Regions from separate parts of the Megamonas sp. Calf98-2 genome, predicted to be linked through region 3. Evidence: predicted binding sites of a transcription regulator. Region 3 holds the regulator's gene; each other region holds the start of a gene.
The links. Region 3 encodes HrcA, which represses chaperone genes, less so after heat shock. Its sites were predicted from a motif close to TGTTAGCACTCNNNNNNNNNGAGTGCTAACA; they were not measured.

Region 1 (7,736 bases), on a different contig from region 3:
TAGATACCGATTTTTAAGGATTTACCGTATTCTTTCCAGAATTGTTCATATTTACTGCGGTCTTTTTTGAGTGTATTTGCTAATTGTTTTAAGATAGTTTTTTCTAAGTTTTTACCGATTAATTTTAATTCACGGCTCTGTTGTAAAAGTTCACGAGAGATATTTAAGGAGAAATCAGGAGAGTCAACTAAACCTTTAACGAAGCGGAGATATTCAGGTAAGAGGTCTTTGCATTTATCCATGATGAATACATGGCGAGAATAAAGCTGTAAGCCTGGTTCATAGTCGCTATGATAAAGATTGTAAGGAGCATGTGCAGGGAAGAATAAAAGGGAAGTGTATTCGATATTACCTTCGATTTTATTGTGCATTACTTCCATTGGTTTTTCCCAATCATGGAAAAGATTTTGATAGAATTCAGTGTATTCTTCTTCTTTGATTTCAGATTTATTTTTAGCCCAAAGTGGTTGCATGGAGTTTAAGATGCGAACTTCATTTTTCTTGATAGTGCCAGCACCTTCGATTGGTTTACCATCAGCATCTTTTGGCTGTTCTTCAATGACAAAGTTCATTTTGATTGGGTAACGAACATAATCGGAATATTTTTTTACAAGAGATTGTAATTTATATGTGTCAGTAAAGTTTTCTTCAGCTTTATCACCATAAAATTCAGGTAAAAGTGTGATAGTGATATTAGTACCACGGCTATCTTTAGTGCATTCTTCAATAGTGTAAGAACCGTCAGCTGTGGATTCCCATTTATAAGCTTGAGTTTCGCCAGCTTTTCTGGAAACTACAGTGATTTTTTCTGCTACCATGAAAGCGGAGTAAAAACCTACACCGAATTGACCGATTAAATCTTTTTGAGTATCATTGTCACTTTCTTTGGCTTGTTGAAGTTTTTCTAAGAATGCTTTTGTACCGGATTTTGCGATAGTACCTAAGTTTTCAATGAGTTCTTCTCTATTCATACCAAGACCATTATCAGAAATAGTTAATGTATGACTAGCTTCATCAGGAATTAAGAAGATTTCATAATCGCTATTGCCTTCGAGTAAATCACGATTTGTAAGTGATTCAAAATGTAATTTATCGATTGCGTCAGAAGCGTTAGAAATTAATTCACGAAGGAATATTTCACGGTTTGTATAAATAGAATGTATCATTAAATCGAGTAATTTTTTAGTTTCAGCTTGAAATTGATGTGTTTCTTTAGCCAAGATTTGTCACTCCTAAATTTAGATTAAAAATGAATTATTAGCACTCTGATACAAAGAGTGCTAACCGTTAATTATTATTATATAATTATAGGTCAAAATGTCAATAGAGAATAAAAGAAAAAGCCAGTTATACTGGCTTTTTCTCTACTTTTAAGATTATTTATCATTGAAGGATAATAAACCATATTGGTAATTATTAATATCATCTTCAGTTAATGCTGATTTTGATGATAAAACGATACAGTAATTGGATTTTGCACCTTTAAAATATGTTTCGATATGTTGTCCTTCTTGTTCAATTGTTTTATCTACTTGACCATCTTTATCTGTATCGATTTGGATAGTTTTTGCAGTAACAGCATAAATAGCATTATGTCCTTGAATTGGAACAAGAGAAATCGCTTCATATCCACGTTCAATAGCTAATCGAGTAAATAAATCTTGTCTAGCTTCATCAGTTAAATTATCAAGGTCAGGGAAAGTATCATTACTGAAAGCATTTGGGGAAATAACCCAGTATTTTGTAGGGTTATGACCATCTGTTTCAAATATGAGAACATCTCCTTGTTCTTGAGGGGAAAGAATACTCAAATTAATTACAGCCAATGGTTTTTCTGGGCATTTTATGCTATAACCAAAGCGTTCGCTAGTATATAAATAACCATCAGCAGCGAAACTTATATTTGTTATAGATAGTGTAGCCACTAAAGCAAAAATACTCATTAGGGATAGGAACATTCTTTTTATTCTCATAAACATATCTCCTTGAAATTATAGACAAAGATACTAATAAGTTAGTATCTTTGTCATATTATTATTTAGCCAATTATAACATAAATAGAAATAAAAAGCGATAAAGATATATTACATAAATCTATCAATTTCAGATTTTGGTGGTTGTTTAGATTTACCAGTAAGTTTGGAAGTAATTTTCATTACCACTAAATACATAACAGGAATCAAGAATACACCAAGGACAGTAGCTACAATCATACCACCAACAACGGCGATACCCATATTATTACGAGCAGCTGCACCTGCACCAGTTGCTACAGCAAGTGGTAAACAACCAATAATGAAGGCAAGTGAAGTCATAATGATTGGACGTAAACGAAGTTTGGAAGCTTCAAGAGTAGCTTTTAAAATTGGCATACCAGTATCAAAACGTACTTTGGCGAATTCGACGATAAGGATAGCGTTTTTAGCTGCTAAGCCCATTACTACGATCATACCAATTTGCATATAAATACTTATTTGCATATTGAAAATATAAGCGGAAATCAAAGAACCAAAGATACCAGTTGGTACTGTTAATAATACAGCATATGGTACACTCCAGCTTTCGTAAAGAGCTGCAAGACATAAGAATACGAAAACAAGAGCTAAGACCATAACTTGAGCTGTGGAACTTGTAGCTGCACGTTCTTCACGGCTCTGACCAGACCAGTCAATATTGAAGCCATTTGGAGCTTCTTGTTTGATTACTTCTTCAATAGCTGCCATTGCTTGACCTGAGCTGTAGCCTGGTTTTGGACTACCTTGGATAGTTACACTACGGCTAGCATTGAAACGAGAAATAATCGCAGGTCCGGAATTTAATTTTGGTTTAATTAATGTGTTCAATGGAACCATTTGACCATTGGAACCTCGGATAAAGATGAAACGAGTAGTATCAGCTTCATCACGGAATTGACTTTCTGCCTGCATTACTACTTTATAAGAACGACCAAATTGGTTAAAGTCATTGATTTCTGTACCACCAAAGTTTACTTGAAGAGCAGTAAATACATCAGAAATATTTAAACCTAAGTTTTTAACTTTTTCACGGTCTACTTCAAATTCATAAATTGGAGAGTTTACACTATATGTTGTATAAACACTTTGAAGTTCAGGACGAGTATTAGCTACAGCTACGATTTTTTTAGTGATAGTATCTAATTCTTCATTAGTATGACCACTCATATCTAGAAGCTGTAAAGTAAAGCCACTAACCATACCAAGACCTGGTAAAGATGGTGGATTCATAGCAATAATGGAGGCTTCTGGATAACTCATAGCACCTTGTTTAAATGCCATACCAACTTCAGCATTGATACTTGTTTCTGGTGAAGTACGTTCACTCCAAGGGTCTAGACCTACGAAGAATGTAGCTGCACTGGATTTTGCACCACCAGATAAGATATCATAACCTGAAATACCCATTACCTGAGAAACACCAGGGTTTTTCTTTAATTCTTCAGCAAGACGAGTCATAACTTCGTCAGTATTATTTAAAGAAGTACCTTCTGGTAAGCTTACAGCACCAAGATAATAACCTTGGTCTTCAGCAGGAATAAATGTAGTTGGAATTATTTTAAATAAACCAAACATTAAAGCTACGATAATAACTAAAGCAGTAACACAAAGTTTTGCTTTACCGATTAATTTGGCAACATATTTCACATAACCACGAGTCATCCAATTCATAAATTGGTTGAAACGGATGAAAAATGCACCAAAATTAGATTTATTTTCATCAGCAGTATGTGGTTTTAACATTGTAGCACAAAGTGCAGGAGTAAGAGTCAAGGCCACGAATGCTGATAATGCCATAGAAATAGCAATAGTCAATGCGAACTGACGATATAAGATACCAGTCATACCACTAAGACCAGCAACTGGAACGAATACAGAAGCAAGAGTGAAGGCAATAGCAACAACTGGACCTTGTACTTCGTCCATAGCACGACCTGTTGCTTCTTTTGGACTAAGACCATCTTCAGCCATATGACGTTCAACGTTTTCAATAACAACGATAGCATCATCGACAACAAGACCGATGGCAAGAACCATACCAAAGAGAGTCAAGGTATTGATGGAGAAATCAAGTACTACGAAAGTTGCAAATGTACCAATAAGAGATACTGGAACAGCGAGCATAGGGATGAGCGTAGCTCTCCAACTTTGTAAGAAAAGATAAACAATGAGCATTACAAGTAATAATGCTTCAATAAATGTATGAATTACTTCGTTGATAGATTCACTGATATAAGTAGTGTTATCAACAACAGTATCATATTCAATATCTGGAGGGAAATCGGCTTTGGATTCTTCAAGAACTTGTTTTACTTGACTTACAGTATCCATTGCATTGGCATCACTAGTAAGCTGAACACCGAATGCTACGGCATTTTGGTTATTGTGTTTAGCGATGAGATTATTTGTTCTAGCGCCTGTTTCTACTTTAGCAATGTCTTTGACACGAACAAATGAGCCACTATTAGCATCAGAACGAATAATAATATTTCCAAATTCTTCAGGTGTGATTAAACGACCTTGAATTTTACCAGTATATTGGAATTCTTGATCACGTGGTGCTGGCAATTGACCAATTGTACCAGCTGGAGCTTGAGTGTTTTGTTCTTTTACAGCACTAACGACATCGGCAACAGTAAGACCAAGTTCAGCAAGTTTATCTGGATTGATCCAAATACGCATGGAATAGTCAGAACCGAATACGTTTAAGTCCCCAACCCCAGGAACACGTTTGATTTTATCTACAAGGTAAATATCAGCATAGTTTTTCAAGAACACGCTGTCATAAGTACCATTTGGAGATGTAAGTGATAGTACCATTGCCATATCACTAGAAGCTTTACGAGTAGTAAGACCAAAAGTCTGTACATCAGATGGTAAGCTTGGTGTAGCAGTGGCAGCATTATTTTGAACTTTTACGGAGTCCATATCACCGTTTGTACCGAGTTTGAAGACTACTTGAAGATTGTAACGACCATCATTGGCAGAAGTAGAACTCATGTAGTCCATGCCTTCAACACCATTGACTTGTTGTTCAACTACCTGAGCAATAGTCTCATTGACTGTATCTGAGTTAGCACCAGTGTAAGTAGTACTTACGGTAATAGTCGGTGGAGAAATCTGTGGATATTGTGCTATTGGTAAGTTAAAAGCAGAAATTGTACCTAAGATTACAATGATTAAAGATATAACAATAGCAAATATCGGACGATTTATAAAGAATCTTGACAATTATAGCACCCCCTGATTAAAAAGTTAAACCTAATTCTTCAGGAGTTACCATAGTGACGTTAAGAGGAACGCCTTCTTGTAATTTAGTAAGACCTTCAACAACAACAACGTCATTAGTATCTAAACCATCTTTAACGATCCAATAACTTCCGATTTTATCACCAACAGTAATGGCTTTAGTAACAGATTTATTATCTGGGCCTACAACCATAACGAATGTTTTATCTAAAAGTTGTTGTACAGCACGTTGTGGAATTAAGATAGCATTTGGTAACACTTCGCCAGTTACTTTTACACGAGCGAACATACCAGGAAGTAAAAGACCATCTGGATTATCAAATAAAGCATTGATTGCAAGTGTACCAGTATTTGTAGTTAAAGAACGATCTACTTGCACAAGGTGACCAGAAACAGGATATTCTGTGCCATCACTTAAAGTGATAGTTACATTGTTAGTATCACTATTAAAGAAAGATGCAAGATTTAAATATTCATTTTCACTTACATTAAATTGAGCATATACCTGGTCTACAGAGCCCATTGTTACAAGAACTGTACTTCCAGCAGTAGCATAAGCACCTACATCAATATCATTGATATCGAGTTTACCAGAAGTTGGGGCATAAACAACTGTATCATCTAAATCTTCTTGAGCTTTTTTTACAAGAGCAGCATTGGAATCAATGATTGCTTGCTGAGCTTGCAATGATGCAGTTAAAGCTTCTACTTGAGATTGTTGAGTTGCAGCTTGTTGATCGGAAATTGCGTTTTGAGATAATAATGTTTGGTAACGATTATTATCTACTTGAGCATTTTGTAATGTAGCTAAAGCATTTTGATAATTAGCTTGAGATTGAGCTAATGTTGCTTGAGCTGAGAGCAATGTACTTTCATATTGACGACTGTCAATTTTGTAAAGTGGTTGACCTGCTTGTACGAATTCGCCACCTGTAATATATTTTTCAACAATTGTGCCTGAAACACGAGAAGTGATTTTTACTTCATCTGTTGATTTGATATTACCAGCATATTCATAATTAAGTGGTGTATCACGTTTGATTACCTGCATTGCTTTTACAGTTGCAGGACCACCTGCTGTTTTGTTGCCCTGTGATGTAGCTGTTAACTTAGAATATGCAAGATATCCAATAAGTGCTATAACTACTATGGCTACAACTAGGATAACAGCTTTTTTCTTTGATTGTGTGGCCAAAATTATTAAACCTCCTTTGATAAATTTCAAAAGCTGTGCTTTAGCACAGCTTTATAATCAGCTTTTTAGATTTTTTATAAATAGCTGATAGTACACAAGTATTTACTATTATCGTGTTCTATAGTATAGTATATCTATTGAAAAGTCAAGAATTTTGCACTCTTGAAGACAGTTTTTAATCTGGTTTTAATCTTTGAAAAAATAAAATTTTTTATTATTAAATTTTGACAAAGGGAGAGAAATTTTTGGAGAAGAATAGCAGAAAGATATCAGATATTTATTTTGATTTGTTTGATATTATGATGACTTATAATCACAAATTATGGCGAACTGCAGCTTTGCCATTACCACTCAATCACTTTGCAGTGATGTATTATCTTTTTGAAAAAGAGGATACATTTGCTACTGTAACAGAGCTAGCAAAACATTTATCTATATCAAAACAACAAATGAGTCCTATCATTGATAAATTAGTGAAAAAAGAATTTATTAAAAAAACTTGTTTAAGTAAGGATAGAAGATATAGTCAAATTTCTTTGAGTGAAAAAGGTAGAAATTTTTTAAAGGAACATCAAAAATCGCAAAGGCTTATTTTTATGGAAAGCACGACTGATTTATCAGATAGTGATACGGAAAAATTTGATCAGAGTGTAAGACTTGTAAAGAAAATGATGGCGAAAATATTTGAAAAGCAAAAAGGATAAACTTGTTTACATGTTGACAATAGTGATTATTTGCTATATCATAAAAAATTGAACCATTTATTTAATGAAATGAGATTAATGGTTTTGTGATATGGGGGTAATTAAAATGAAAATGAGTAAATTGGCAATTATAGGTCTTGGTCATGTAGGTTCAGCTGTATTAACACAAGCAATGGCAATGAATTTAGCTGCTGAAATCGTATGTATAGATATTAATGAAAAAGTAGCTCATGGCGAAGCTTTAGATGCAACTCATGCGACACCTTGTACGTATGTACCAGGTATGAAAGTTTATTCAGGCGATTTTAGTCAGTGTAAAAATGCTGATATAATTATTTGTTCTGGTGGCCCTAGTATCTTACCTGGGGAAAAATTAGATAGACTAATACTTGCAGAACGAAATGTAAAAGTTATTGGTGAAATCATGACAGAGGTTACAAAATATACAAAAAATACACCTTTTATCATGATTACTAATCCGCTTGATGTAACTACATATTTGGCAGCTACTAAATTTGGTTATGAAAAAGGAAAATTATTCGGTACAGGGACTACTTTAGAAACACTTCGCTT
Region 2 (7,736 bases), on a different contig from region 3:
TATTGGCATAATTACCTCTTTTTCTATATTTTCGTTTTTTATCAAAGAAACTATCATTTGTGCAGTTTTTTGAGCTAATATATTTATAGGTTGAACAATAGCAGTTATATTATAAAAACTACTTTCTGTTATAAAAGTTCCATCATATGCTATAAATTTTATATCTTTTGGTATGTCTAATTTTCGCTTACGTGCTTCACCTAAGCATGCACAAACCACCATATCAGCACCATATACACCATCAATATGGGGATATTTTTCAAATACATCGACAGCAACTCTCTTAAAATAGTTCATGTCAAATTTATTCCATTCCATTTCATAATTTATCACTTCAATTCCATTTCTAGATAATTCATCTTTAAATGCACTATGATGTAAATATGCTGACATTGAAGTATTTTTTATACCTGTTATTTGTAGAGGATACTTACAACCAGCCTTTAACATTGCTTGAGCTGCTAATCTTCCACCTTTCTCATGATCTGAACGAATAATCGGTATTTTATTATTAATAATTCTATCAAAAGCCACAATAGGTTTATTGACATTATCATATAAATCAACTTCTAAAGAATGGCAACCCATAATAATACCATCTATCATTTGTCTTCTTAACATGTCTACAATTTCATGTTCCGCATTCTCTCTTTCAATCGTTGAACAAACCATTATTTTATAATTATATTTATAAAGTGCTATCTCTAATGCACCAATAAAAGCCCCAAAAAAAGGATGTGCTACATCAGGTACAATAATACCAATTATATTTGTACTATTACGATATAAATTTCTTGCTAATTCATTAGGTACATAATTTAATTTTTTTATTGCATCTAATACTTTTTTTCTCGAAGCATCTGACACATACCCTTTATTGTTCAATACCAACGATACTGTACTTGGAGCTACCTGTGCTAATTTAGCCACATCTCTAATACTAGCCATACCCTAACCACCTTATAATACAAATAGATAAAATAAATTATAACATAAATTAAATAAGACAAAAAATCAAATTTTTTCGCAAAAACTATTGATTTTTTCTGTAAAATTGTTTATTATATGAATTGTGAGTTAGCACTCACTAATAAAGAGTGCTAACAATATAAAATTAGTTATAAAATCTATTTACGCATAGGAGGAATATACAATGATTAAGCCATTAGGCGACAGAGTTGTTATTAAAGTTTCTGAAGGCGATATTAAAACTGCAAGTGGTATCGTTTTACCAGATACAGCAAAAGAAAAACCACAAGAAGGTACTGTTGTTGCAGTTAGCGAAGGTAAATATGTAGAAGGTAAAAAAGTTGCTCTTGATGTAAAAGTAGGCGACAAAGTAATCTTCTCTAAATATGCTGGTACTGATGTAAAATTTGATGGTACTGATTATTTAATCGTTAGAGATAGCGATATCTTAGCTGTTGTTGAATAATTAACAGAAACTAATTAATTACAATTTTAATGTATAATCCTAGGAGGTTCTTTATAAATGGCTAAACAAGTATTATTTGGCGAAGAAGCTCGTCAAGCTCTTGGTAGAGGCGTTGATGCACTCGCTAACGCTGTTAAAGTTACACTTGGCCCAAAAGGCAGAAATGTTGTTTTAGATAAAAAATTTGGTGCTCCAACTATTACAAACGATGGTGTTACTATCGCTCGTGATATTGAACTTGAAGATCCATTCGAAAATATGGGTGCTCAGCTTGTAAAAGAAGTTGCTACAAAAACTAACGATATCGCTGGTGACGGTACAACTACTGCTACATTACTTGCTCAGGCTATGATTCGTGAAGGTATGAGAAACGTAGCTGCTGGTGCAAACCCAATGGTTCTCAAAAAAGGTATTGAAAAAGCTGTTGCTGCATTAGTTGAAGAAATCAAAGCAAAAGCTCAAAAAGTTGAAGGTAAAGAAGCTATCGCTCAAGTTGCTTCCGTATCTTCCGCTGATGAAGAAACTGGTGCATTAATTGCTGACGCTATGGAAAAAGTTGGTAAAGACGGTGTTATCACTGTTGAAGAATCCAAAGGTATGCAGACTAACCTTTCTGTTGTAGAAGGTATGCAATTCGACCGTGGATACATTTCTCCATACATGGTTACTGATACAGATAAAATGGAAGCTGTTATGGATGATCCTTTCATTCTTATCACTGACCGCAAAATCTCTGCAATCGCAGACATTCTCCCAATCCTTGAAAAAGTTGTAAAACAAGGTAAAGAACTCGTTATCATCGCTGAAGATATCGACGGTGAAGCTCTTGCTACTATCGTAGTTAACAAACTTCGTGGTACATTCAAAGCTCTTGCTGTTAAAGCTCCTGGTTTTGGTGATCGTCGTAAAGCTATGCTCGAAGATATCGCAATCTTAACTGGTGGTAATGTAATCAGTGAAGAACTTGGCCGTAAACTTGATAGCGTAGAACTTGAAGACCTCGGTCGTGCTCGTCAAGTACGTGCTTCCAAAGAAGAAACTACAATTGTTGACGGTTTTGGCGACAAAGCTGAAATCGCAGCTCGTGCTGAAATCATCAAAAAACAAATCGCTGAAACTTCTTCCGATTTCGATAAAGAAAAATTACAAGAACGTCTTGCTAAATTATCTGGTGGCGTAGCTGTAATTGAAATCGGTGCTGCTACAGAAGTTGAAATGAAAGATAAAAAACTCCGTATCGAAGATGCTTTAAATGCTACTCGTGCTGCTGTTGAAGAAGGTATCGTTGCTGGTGGTGGTACTACTTTCATCGATATTCAACCTGCTCTTGAAAACATTGAAGCTGAAGGCGATGTAAAAACTGGTGTTGAAATCGTAAAACGTGCTATTGAAGAACCAGTTCGTCAGATCGCAAACAATGCTGGTCTTGAAGGTTCTGTAGTTGTTGAACATGTAAAATCCGCTGGTGTAGGCGTTGGTTACAATGCTTTAGTTGGCGAATACATGGATATGATTGCTGCTGGTATCGTTGACCCTGCAAAAGTTACTCGTAGTGCATTACAAAATGCTGCAAGTATCGCTGCTATGGTTCTCACAACTGAAACAATCGTTGCTGATAAACCTGAAAAAGCTGATCCTGCTGCTATGGCTGGTGCTGGCATGGGCGGCGGAATGCCTGGTATGATGTAATTTAACATCTCATATTAAACAAAATTAAATAAACAAATTAAGCCTAGTGAATTTTCACTAGGCTTTTTCTTTTACACTATCACTATCATTTTTTTATGATAGATTGTATAATGAAGTGCGACACCTAGAAAAATAAAAAACTTCCTTTCAAGGTAAAAATTATTGACTTAGAGTTTACTTCAAATGCTATTATATTCTTAAGTATAAAACTTAACAAGGACGTGATAATATGACTATTAAAGAAGTAAGTCAAAAATACGATCTCAGCCCCGATACTATTCGTTATTATGAACGTATTGGTTTAATTCCACCTGTACCACGCAAACCAAATGGTATTCGTGATTTTGACCAAGAATCATGTAATTGGATTGAATTCATAAAATGTATGCGTTCTGCTGGCGTTCAAATCGAAGCATTGATTGATTATGTTCACCTCTTTTATCAAGAAAACACAGCAGAAGCTCGCAAAGATATCTTAATTGAACAACGCGACCGCTTACAAAAACAAATTGATGCTATGAATATAGTAATAGAACGTTTAAATAAAAAAGTAGACCGTTATGAAGAAATCATTATTCCTGCCGAAAAAAAATTATTAAGTAAATAAATTAAAATTAAATTATAAACAAATAAAAACATTGCTATTTCTTATCGTTTTAAGTTATAATTAACTATGTATTAAATTTATAAACAAAAGAAAGAGATGATTTATGGACCCCGATAGGAAACAACAAACTAATTTAAATGATGAAGATGATAACTTTATAGCAGAATATAAACAAGAAGTTATCCACAAGCCATGGTCAAAAACTTTAAAATTATTAGTAGCAATTACAACCTTGATTTTAGCCGCTGTTGGCACATTAGCTTCTTTCAAAGCTGCAAGTCTAGGCAACCAAGTAGTAACTACTCAAAATGAAGCTTTTAACCACTGGTCAAACTACCAAGCAAAAACGATTAAGAAAACAACTTTAGAAACTGAACTTTATACTATTGAAATTGAACTTGCTAAACTTAAAGATACAGATAATGCTTTAAAAACTGAACTTTTAGCTAAAAAATCTATCTATGAACAAGAAATTGCTCAATATAAGCAAGAAGAAATCACTTTAACAGCTAAAGCTCAGGAAGCAGAACAACGTCATTTATTGACAAAAGAGATTTCTACTAACTTTGGTAATGCTTTAATCTTTTTGCAAATAGGTATTTTATTATCTTCATTGACTACACTTAGTAAAATAAAATATTATTGGTATATAGGTTCTATTTCCGGTATCATTGGATTTAGTATCTTTATAACTTCATATTATAGAAATTTAACTATGTAATTAAAAACCTCTTAGTATTATTATGCTAAGGGGTTTTGTTTATGTTAAACTACAGATATACATAAATTTATCAGGAGTCTATCATGTCTATTACTTTCAATAAAAAACAACAACAAGTAATCAATGAATTAAATCAAAATATACTCTTAAGTGCAGGAGCTGGCACAGGCAAGACAAATGTACTTTCTTATCGTGTAGCTAATATTTTAAATAAAAATCGTGCCAATGCCGACGAAATTCTCTGCTTAACTTTCACTAATAAAGCTTGTCGAGAATTAAAAAATCGCATCACTTCGCAATTAGATTTTGAAACAGCAAATAAAATCACCATTCGCACCATTCATGGCTTTGCTTACCAAGTGATTACCACTACCGCCAAAAAAGCACAAACAATATTTAAAGAATTTGTCATCTTTGATGATGAAGACCAAAAAACACTAATCAGACAAACTATCACCAATTTTCCTAAAACTAGAGCCTTAGATATTCAATATATCGTAAATTGCATTGAGCAATTAAAGCAAGAACGAGCTTTAAAGCATATCTATACTGAAGATATCGAAGCCGATTATACTACTATTTATCATCAGCATTTGAAGTTCAATAAAACATTCAATCAACAACAAAATGATAATTTAACGAAATTTTTTCAATTTGATGGTTTAAATATAATCATCAACTATGAATTGGCTCTACAACAAATGCACGGTTTAGATTATAAAGATTTAATCGCCAATGCTTATCGCTTATTTCAAGACGAAAATATATGCTCATCATGGCGAAAACGCTACAAATATATCATGATTGATGAAATGCAAGACACTAGTTCTTTTGAATATACTATGCTTGAAAAGCTCTTTCCTGCTAATAATATCATGCTCTGTGGCGATGAATTTCAAACTATTTATGAATGGCGTGGCTCTAATCCTCAAAAAATCTTAACTGCCTTCACTGAAAAATATAACCCCTTAATTATTAATTTCAATGAAAATTATCGCTCTACAAAATTACTTTTAGAAATGGCATACAATACCTTGATAAATCTTTTTTGCAAAGAAACTATCCTTCATTCCTATGCCAAAAATCTACTTTCTAAAAGTAGTGAACTCGGTCATAAAATAGAATTAAAACAAGCAAACTCTCTAGCTAACGAAGCCCAATGGATTTTTCAAAATATCGTAAATTTATTACCTTTAGTAAAAACACCTACGCAAATAGCTATTTTAGTTCGTCAAAACAATTATCTACAAAACTTAACATTACATCTAAATTATCTAGCCAATATTTATAATCAAAAAAATCAAGAAGAACCTATTCATTTCATTCAAATAGATAATATCCGCTTTTTCAAACGTCAAGAAATAAAAGATGTTCTATCCATTATGAAATATCTCATCAATCCTAATGATTACCTTAGCCTACAACGCATATTAATAAATTTAATCCCTAATATTGGTATTCGCACTATCAAGCAAATATCTTCTGCTGAATATCTTCAAAATGGATTGCGTTTATCTGACTTCATCAATGCAAATTTCCAAAATCCAAACTATGAACCTTTTTCTGACTTGATTTCAGCTTACTTATCCAAAGACATCATAGTTTTTGATATTGAAGGTACAGGGACAGATATTTTTGCAGACAATATAATTCAATTATCTGCCATCAAAATTCGCAAAGGGAAAAAAATAGCTGAATTCAATCGTTATCTAAAATCAGATAAACCTGTTGGCGACTCTGAAAAAGTACATCATATTTCTGATAAATATTTACAAACTCATGGCGAAAATCCTAAGCTTGTCCTTCAAGAATTTTGTCAATTTATCCAAGATGCTATCATCACAGGTCATAATATTCGCGGTTATGATATGGATATTCTCAATCAAAATCTATTAAAACATAACTTAAAACCTGTAAATTTCTCTAATATAAATTTTGATACCTTAGATTTAGTTCGTCGTTTTTATCCTAATCTACTTAATCATAAACTTGAATTTCTGAGTAATCATTTTCAATTTGAAACAAAATCTAATCATAATTCTTTAGATGATGTTTTTGCCACATGGGAATTATTACACAGATTACTCGAAGATAAAATTATTCCTACAGCTAAAAAACGTAGTGAATTAATCAATAAACAAAAAAATAAATTCATTCATGTAGCTCAAATTTTCCAAAAACTGCATAATATTTTAAATGACAATCTACTTTTAGAAAATCTAATCGCTCAAATCGTTGAAGAATTTAATTTAGTGAATATCTATAAAGCTAATGCAACTCAAGATGGAGCTGTTCGCTTAGAAAACATTCGCAATTTATTTAGATTAGCCAAAGCAGAACTCAACTCACATCGAGGAACAAATGGCATCAAAGAATTATTACAATATGCTAGTTTATCTAATACGGATTTAGATGCTCTTACTTCTTCTCACCCTAAAATTCCTATTATAACTATTCATCAGGCAAAGGGCTTAGAATTTGATTATGAATTTTTAGCTGGCATGAATGATGATATTTTTCCATCATATTTCAGCACACGCAATGGCTCTATTACTGAAGAAGAAAAACGTCTTTTCTATGTAGCCATCACTCGTGCCAAAAAAGCTTTATTTCTCTCCAGTTCAGGTAGACCTAGTCGTTTATTAAATTATATACCTGAACAATTCATCACCAAAATTAAATAAAAATGATTACTATCTATAAAGGCATAATATTTATGTCTTTTACTTTTAACAAAAATTTTATAAATTTTAAAATAATTTCATATACTTTTACTTATATAAGTGCTAAAATAAATATAATTTAATCTATCTATATTTTAGAATAAATTGTATATATTCTATTGGAGGTATCCGCTTATGAAAATACTAATTATCGGCGGTGTTGCAGCCGGAACGAAAGCAGCTGCAAAATTAAAACGAGAAAATCGTGATTTAGATATCACAATCATTGCTAAAGATGGTGATATTTCTTATGCTGGTTGCGGTTTACCATATTATATTGGAGGATTTATCGAAGACCGCTCTAGTCTAATTGTTAATACTCCACAAAAATATGCTGCTATGACAGGTGTAAACGTCTTAACTAATGTAGAAGCTATTGCTGTGGATAATAATAATCATACTGTTATCGCTAAAAATTTAATCACTAATGAAGAAGCTTCTTATGCTTATGATAAATTAATTATTGCTACTGGTGCTTCACCTATCACTCCACCTATTGAAGGTATAAAAAAACAAGGTGTATTCTCTTTGCGCCTTCCTAATGATGCTGTAAATATAAGA
Region 3 (7,736 bases):
GAAATACTACCATAGAAGCTACTGTTTCTGAACCTTGAATATGTGATATATCAAAACATTCCATACGCATTGGTGGCTTAGGTAAATTTAAATATTTTTGTAAATCATAGACAGCACCTAAACTACGAGCCTTCATATCTTTTAATTTTTGCTCTTGCTCTAATAAATATTTTTCTGCATTTTCTTTTGCCATCGTCAAAATATCTTTTTTCACACCACGTTTAGGCAATAAAATTTTTGTCTTTTTCTTTTTTTCTGTCCAAAGCCATTCTTGCAATAATTCTATTTCTGCTATCTCTTCTGGTATCAATATTTCTTTAGGAATATCCACCGCATCATTATAATATTGTTTCAAAAAGGCTGTTATAAGATTTTTTTCATCATCATCTTCATCATTTAATAAAAATTGATTGCGACCTAACATTTTACCATTGCGAATAAAAAATATCTCTATACAAATTCCATAATTAGCTCTAGCGATACCAATAGCATCTATATCACCATCATCTAATAATATCTTTTGTTTTTCCATTATCTTGCGCACAGCTAATAATTGGTCTCTCAATCTAGCAGCTTTCTCAAAATCTAAATTCTGTGCTGCCATCTGCATTTTTTTCGCCAAATTCTGCTCTACAACTTCACTTTTACCTTCTAAGAATAAACATACTCCATCTACCATCTCTTTATAAGTATCTTCATCAATATAATTAGCGCAAGGAGCTAAACATCTTTTTATATGATATTCTAAACAAGGTCTATCTGCTAAATGCTTGCAAGTTCGCAAAGGGAATAATTTACGCAATAAATTTAAAGTTTCCTTCATTGCTGTAGAACTTGTATATGGACCAAAATATCTTGAGCCATCTTTGATAAGGCGACGAGTAGTTACTATTCTTGGATATTTTTCATTCAACGTGATTTTTAAATAGGGATAAGTCTTATCATCACGAAGCATAATATTATATTTAGGATGATGTTTTTTTATCAAATTACATTCTAAAATTAATGCTTCTAATTCATTATCTGTAACTATTGTCTCAAAATCTTCTATATGCGACACCATAGCAATTGTTTTTGCTGAATGATTTCTACTCGATTGAAAATATTGTCGCACACGATTTTTTAAATTAATCGCTTTACCTACATATATAATCTGTTTTTGCTTATTTTTCATCAAATAAACACCTGATTTTGTAGGCAATAATTTTAATTTTTCTTGTAATACTTCATTAATCATCATTTTATATTCTCTTTAATCTAATTATATTTATATTAAAACTCATTGCATTTTTAATTTTAAAGCCAAAATACCCAAATATTCACGAATAGCCATACAAGATGTATTTAAACTACCATTATTAGGTAAGAAATTAAAAATACTAAAGACTAACTCATCACTCATTTGATAATCTGCTACATATGGTGTAGCTTCAATTCCTTCACGTGCAAATATTTCCATTGCTCTTAACAAATGAAAGCCTGATGTAATTACTAATGGCTTAGTAAAATTATATTCTTCCATTATAACTTTGCTATTTTGCACATTCTCTACTGTATTTCTGCTCTGATTTTCTAATATCAAAGCTTGCGAATTTACGCCCATACCTTCAAATATACGCTTTTCAATATCAGCTTCTCGTCCTGTATCTTCAAACACCTTTCCGCCAGATAAAATAATAGGAATATCCAATTCTTTTTGCAATCTCATAACTGTAATCATGCGATTAGCTACATATCCTGAAACTTGCCCTTCGCCATCAATATCTGCTACATTTATCGCACCACCACCTAGCATAATTATCACATCATTTTTATCTTGCTTTAACTGTTCAATAGTTTTATTTTGATAAAAATTCTCTAATGGCTTAACTAAATGATAAGCTATAAAATTTGTAGATAACAAATAAAACAATAAAGTAATCATGCTTAAAATATATTTACCTTTAATCTTTTTCCAGTATAAATAAATATTAAATAAAATCAGAAGTGATATAATTCCTCCCGGTGGAATTATAAAAGCATAAAAAATCTTAACTAAATAAAGCATAAATATACCTCCTATAACGTACTTTTTCCCCTAAAAATTATAAATATAACAAAATCATCGTTAATTTCTTCATTAATTTTCATTGTAAAAATATCTATTATTTGTTATAACAGTATATAAGGAGGGGATTATCATCGAAATTTCTCTAGAAACAATTCAACAGACAGACGAATTAGTTCATCAACTATATCAAACAACACGTGCTATGTCAAAAAGTGTAAACCGTGCATTATACAGTACAAATATCTATGGTTCTGAATGGACTATCTTAAAAACAATTCACGATCAAGGCACTATGACACAGACAGCACTTGCTAACTATTTAAATATTGAACCTGCTACAATCTCTAAAACAATTCGTCAGCTGATGAAAAAAAATCTTATCATGCGTCAAAGTGGTGAGGATAAACGTGAAAAATATATTTATCTCACACCATTGGCGATTGAACAATATAATGAATGGTTTGAAGTTATCGCTCAAAATTGTCGCCGAGTATTAGAAGCTGTCAATGTAGAAGAACAAAAAATACTAATGGGTTTATTGAGCAAAATAAAAAATAAAATCAATGATGACATTTAACTTTTAAAACATAATTATCATAAATAGTATAAATAATAAAGAAGGGCATTATCTTATAAAAGTTAATGCCCTTTTTATTTATCATTTTGTAGCTGCGCGAATAATTGATTGTGCAACTTCTTTTATTGTTTTTCGTTTTGCCATACTATATTTTTGTATTCTACGATAAGCTTCACTTTCAGACAAATTATAAGCCTCCATCAAAATACCTTTTGCTCTATCTAATAATTTTCTCATTTCTAGTGAATTTTTTATATCATCTAATTCACTTTCTAATTGTTTAATTTCATTAAATCTAGATAGTGCAATTTCTATTGCTGGAAACAAATTACTTGGCTTTATTGGTTTTACCAAATAAGCTAGAACACCTGAATTCTTAGCTTTTTCTACAATGTCTTTTTGGCTAAAAGCTGTAAGCAAAATAACAGGAGCTAATTTTTGGTCAGAAATTCTCTTTGCAGCTGTAATCCCATCCATTTCTGGCATTTTTATATCCATAATCACTAAATCAGGTTTTAATCGCTGCGTTAATTCTATAGCCTTTAATCCATTAAAACATTCTCCAACGACTTCATGCCCAGCTTCTTCTAACATTTCTTTCAAATCCATACGAATGATTGATTCATTATCAGCAATCACAATTTTTAACTTAGACATCAACTTCACTCTCCATTAAAAATTTATAGGGAATAGCTATCTTGGCATGAACCCCATTATCATTATATAAGTCAAAAGAACCATTCATATCTCCTTCAATTAAAGTTCTCACAATTTGAAGTCCTAAAGATTTTGTCGGTAAATCAAAAAAAATCTCTGGTAAACCATTACCATTGTCATACAATTCTATTATATAGGCTTCATCACTTTGACTTATTTTAAGACCAATTTTACCATAATTTCTGCCTAAAAATCCATGCTCAATTGAATTTAAAATCAATTCATTTATGATCAAAGCTAAATTACTAGCTTGTTTTGATGGTAAAATTATTGTCTCTCCAATAAATTCTGTCTCCAATTTAAAATGACTATCTAACATATTTTGCTGAATTAATTGCAAAATATTTTTTGTTACTTCCATTACATCTATATTTTCATCACCTTGTTGTGATAAAAATTCATGCACAACTGATATACTTAAAATACGATTTACACTTTCCTTTAAAGCTTCTTTTACTTCCATTGAATTTGAGCGTCTAGCTTGTAATCTAAGTAAACTAGCAATAGTTTGCAAATTATTTTTTACGCGATGATGAATTTCTTGTATCACTGCTGATTTTATTTTTAATTCTTTATCCTTTTTTCTAATTTCAGTAACATCAGATAAAATCACTATACGTGTCAATAAATTGCCTGCTTCATTGATTGGAATGTCTCTTCTAATCAATACTAAATTTCCCACTTCAATTTCTTTTTCATAAGGACATCTAGGCAAAATAGTTTCTTTTCTAATATGTAAAGTCAACTGTCTATCAAAGAGATAACAACCTAACAAATTACTAACACCTAAAACATGATATATTCTTGAAGCTACCATATTAGCAAAAATAATACGTTCATTTTTATCTGTAATGATAATCCCATCTCGTGAAGAAATTGCTCTATACATTTTATTATCTGCTTTTTTAGGCGCATTTTCCAAAATAATAAAGGCAGTTTTCAAAAGACGAGTAAAACCTCTTGTTTGTGTATCTTCATAATTTATCTCAAAACAAATAACAGCTATTACTTCATAATCAACGACAATCGGTATAGTATACATTTGATAAAATTTACCAAAATCTAATTCTCTTTGACCTTCATATTTTGATTTAAATTTAATAGTTTTATCAATTAAAGGCTCTTGTACTTTAGGAATTTCCTTCCCTATCAATGATTGTTTTATAGGATTATACGTAGTATGTGGTTCAAATTCAGAAACAACAGTGAAATAATTTTCTTTTTGGGAAAATGTATACATAGCTACATGTGCATGTACCAAATCAGAAACTAAAGGTAATACTGTATTAATTCTTTGTAAAAAATTAGCTTTCATAGCGGATAAATTAGTAAATTGTCTACAATTATTCAAAAAAGACATTATTCTTCACTTCACTTTCTTTAATTTATGCTTTTATTTATTTTTATAAAGAAAAAAGGAGACCTATCGTCTCCTTTGTATTAAATTAAATTATGTTTAATTTAATTTATGTAATTATAAAACTCTACGTGCTCCAATATAGCAAGATGCCCAATAAGAACTACTTAAAGAATCGACAACTACTCCACGGCTAGAAGAAGCATTAATAAAATTACCATCACCCATATAGATACCTACATGAGATGCTCCATAAGTATAAGTAGAGAAAAATACTAAATCACCAGGCATAAGGTTATCATAAGATACTGGTGTACCTATTTCAAATTGTACATCTGCTGTACGTGGAAGAGAAATACCAGCTGTAGCAAAAACATAACGCGTAAAACCAGAACAATCAAAACCGCTTGGAGTTGTACCACCAAATACATATGGCACGCCAATATAATTCAAAGATGAATTAATGATACGTTTTGCAATGTAATTAGAACTACGGCTTACTACAGGCATGTTACGTCCCATCAATGTTTGATATGTCATAGCGCCAACTAAACCATCATTATCCAAACCATTAGCTGATTGGAATGCTGCCACTGCAGCTTGTGTAGCTGGACCGAAATCTCCATCTGCTGTTACATCATAACCCTGACTTGCCAATGCTGCTTGAATTTCAGCGATTTCTGCACCTTGGTCTCCTAAACGGAAAGAAGATGCGCTAGCAATAGCACTCATACAGATCAAACACAAAGATAAAACTAAAACACGGACAACTTTACTCAAAAAAAAGACTCCTCTCAAAATCGCCTACGAGGTTAGCTGACGGGTTAGGACAGAGAAGGAAAGACTATCCATCTAAAATTTCAGTAAATTCTACCAAAATAAATTAGATTCACCCCAAAAAATTGGTTCTCCCGCTCCTGAGCTGGATTCGGCTTTCTATTTTTATTTTTTTATTACGCTCATAATCTATATTTTACACTATTTTATTAAAAACCTCAACCTATAATCAATAATTTTTATCATTTAGTTTAGTTCCTATATAATAATAACTAAACTAATTTCAACTATTTTTATTATACTTAAGAAATTTTTTATTTAATTAAACAAAAGACATTGACATTTTGTCTAAATAGTGATACATTCTTAATTAGAAGTTAGCACTCACTATTATAGAGTGCTAACAATAGGGGTGAAAGAAATGCTAGATGAAAGAAAGCAACGCATTCTCCGAGCCATTGTAGATGACTATATATCTACTGCAGAGCCAATAGGCTCCCGAACAATTGCTAAGAAATATAGTTTGGGAATTAGCCCTGCGACAATTCGTAATGAAATGGCAGATTTAGAGACACTTGGTTATATCAAGCATCTCCATACCTCATCTGGGCGTATCCCCTCATCAAAAGGTTATCGTTTTTATGTTGATGACTTATTAACATTAGAACAAATGTCGGAGAATGAGATATCTCTTATCAATAATTGGTATGCTACTAAGGTACGTTCTGTTGAAGAAATTTTCCGTGAAACTTCACGTATAATCTCTCAACTGACAAAAAATGTATCTTTAGTTTTAGCTCCACAATTAACGCAAACAGCTTTTCAGTATTTGCGATTTTTACCACTTAATGAACATCAAGTAATAGCTGTCATCATGACAGATGCTGGTTTTATTGATAACAAAATTATCGATATTCCAAGTGGTATTTCTTTTGAGGATTTTGATAATATCGCTAGTATCTTTAATCATTATCTCAAAGGTAAGCGTCTATCAGATATTAGTATGGCATCAATTCGCAAAATTCGTGGTGAAACTGTTAATTCCACAGTTTTTAATGCTATCATTAATATTATAGATGAAGCATTAGCCAAAGATAAGCAAGAACGACTTTATCTAGGTGGTGCAAGAGAATTAATGGAACAGCCTGAATTTCATAATATAGATAAAGTAAAAAAACTATTATCTATGTTTGAAGAAAAACAACTTTTATATGATATTTTACATGCACAAAAAGATGAAAGTTTAGCTGTTACCATTGGTCAAGAAAACAAATATAATGATATTAAAGATTGCAGTATTATCAGTGCCACATATCATTTAGATGGTAAACCAATTGCCACATTAGCTGTTTTAGGTCCAACACGTATGGATTATGGCAAAATAATTTCTTTATTAAAATTTATGAATGCTAATCTTGCTGATATTTTCCATAGATTTCATTTGTAATCTATAAAGATTAAACTATTTATTATTAACTAAGAAGGTGGTTGATTCATGGCTACTCCAGAAGAAACTAAAGAAACTATGCAGACTGAAACTACTTCTGATAATGAAGTTAAAGAAACAGTAGAAGAAACTACTACTGAGACTGCTGTAGAAAATGATGAAGCAACTTTTGATACAATAAAAAAAGAACTTGAAGCTCAAAAAGAATTATTACAGCAAAGCAAAGACCACTATAAAAGATTGCAAGCTGATTTTGCAAACTTCCGTCGTCGCAATGAAAAAGAACGTGAAGAATTATCTAGTGTAGTCCTTCAAGGATTAATTAAAGATTTATTACCTATCATTGATAATTTTGAACGTGCTTTAGCTGTTGAAGGAGCTGCTGGTACTCCTCTTCATGACGGAATTTCCATGGTTTACAACCAATTAATGGAATCTTTGAAGAAAAATGGTCTTGAAGTTATTAAAGCTGCTGGTGAAAAATTTGATCCTAATTTCCATCAAGCTGTAATGCGCGTTCAAGACCCTGAAAAAGAAGATGATACCATCGAAGAAGAATTCCAAAAAGGTTATATGGTACAAGGTCGAGTAATTCGCCCAAGTATGGTAAAAGTTGTAGCTAATTAATCATTTAATTAACTATAATTAATATAAAATATTTTATTAAATTGCATAACACTTATATTTATATATAGATGTTTTTAGGAGGAATTTATAATGTCCAAAGTAATTGGTATTGACTTAGGTACTACTAACTCTGTAGTCGCTGTTATGGAAGGTGGCGAACCTACAGTTATTACAAACCCAGAAG

Region 1: a site for HrcA is predicted at 1,256-1,286, ahead of htpG (molecular chaperone HtpG). Genes of this name have one in related genera too.
Region 2: a site for HrcA is predicted at 1,076-1,106, ahead of groES (co-chaperone GroES). Genes of this name have one in related genera too.

What each region holds. Positions count from the first base shown of each region.
Region 1 covers NZ_FOCY01000001.1:14,245-21,980, forward strand. Annotated here, with positions in the region: gene htpG (molecular chaperone HtpG) at 1-1,220, opposite strand, end outside; gene BMX03_RS00085 (hypothetical protein) at 1,377-1,973, opposite strand; gene BMX03_RS00090 (efflux RND transporter permease subunit) at 2,085-5,246, opposite strand; gene BMX03_RS00095 (efflux RND transporter periplasmic adaptor subunit) at 5,263-6,459, opposite strand; gene BMX03_RS00100 (MarR family winged helix-turn-helix transcriptional regulator) at 6,705-7,163, shown strand; gene BMX03_RS00105 (L-lactate dehydrogenase) at 7,270-7,736, shown strand, end outside.
Region 2 covers NZ_FOCY01000002.1:8,936-16,671, forward strand. Annotated here, with positions in the region: gene BMX03_RS00680 (LacI family DNA-binding transcriptional regulator) at 1-948, opposite strand, end outside; gene groES (co-chaperone GroES) at 1,154-1,435, shown strand; gene groL (chaperonin GroEL) at 1,493-3,124, shown strand; gene BMX03_RS00695 (MerR family transcriptional regulator) at 3,354-3,731, shown strand; gene BMX03_RS00700 (DUF4337 domain-containing protein) at 3,835-4,452, shown strand; gene BMX03_RS00705 (3'-5' exonuclease) at 4,536-7,136, shown strand; gene BMX03_RS00710 (FAD-dependent oxidoreductase) at 7,311-7,736, shown strand, end outside.
Region 3 covers NZ_FOCY01000023.1:7,181-14,916, forward strand. Annotated here, with positions in the region: gene uvrC (excinuclease ABC subunit UvrC) at 1-1,240, opposite strand, end outside; gene BMX03_RS07925 (YdcF family protein) at 1,280-2,047, opposite strand; gene BMX03_RS07930 (MarR family winged helix-turn-helix transcriptional regulator) at 2,253-2,627, shown strand; gene BMX03_RS07935 (ANTAR domain-containing response regulator) at 2,709-3,284, opposite strand; gene BMX03_RS07940 (histidine kinase N-terminal domain-containing protein) at 3,277-4,704, opposite strand; gene BMX03_RS07945 (C40 family peptidase) at 4,819-5,481, opposite strand; cyclic di-AMP (ydaO/yuaA leader) riboswitch at 5,488-5,645, opposite strand; gene hrcA (heat-inducible transcriptional repressor HrcA) at 5,900-6,925, shown strand; gene grpE (nucleotide exchange factor GrpE) at 6,974-7,552, shown strand; gene dnaK (molecular chaperone DnaK) at 7,643-7,736, shown strand, end outside.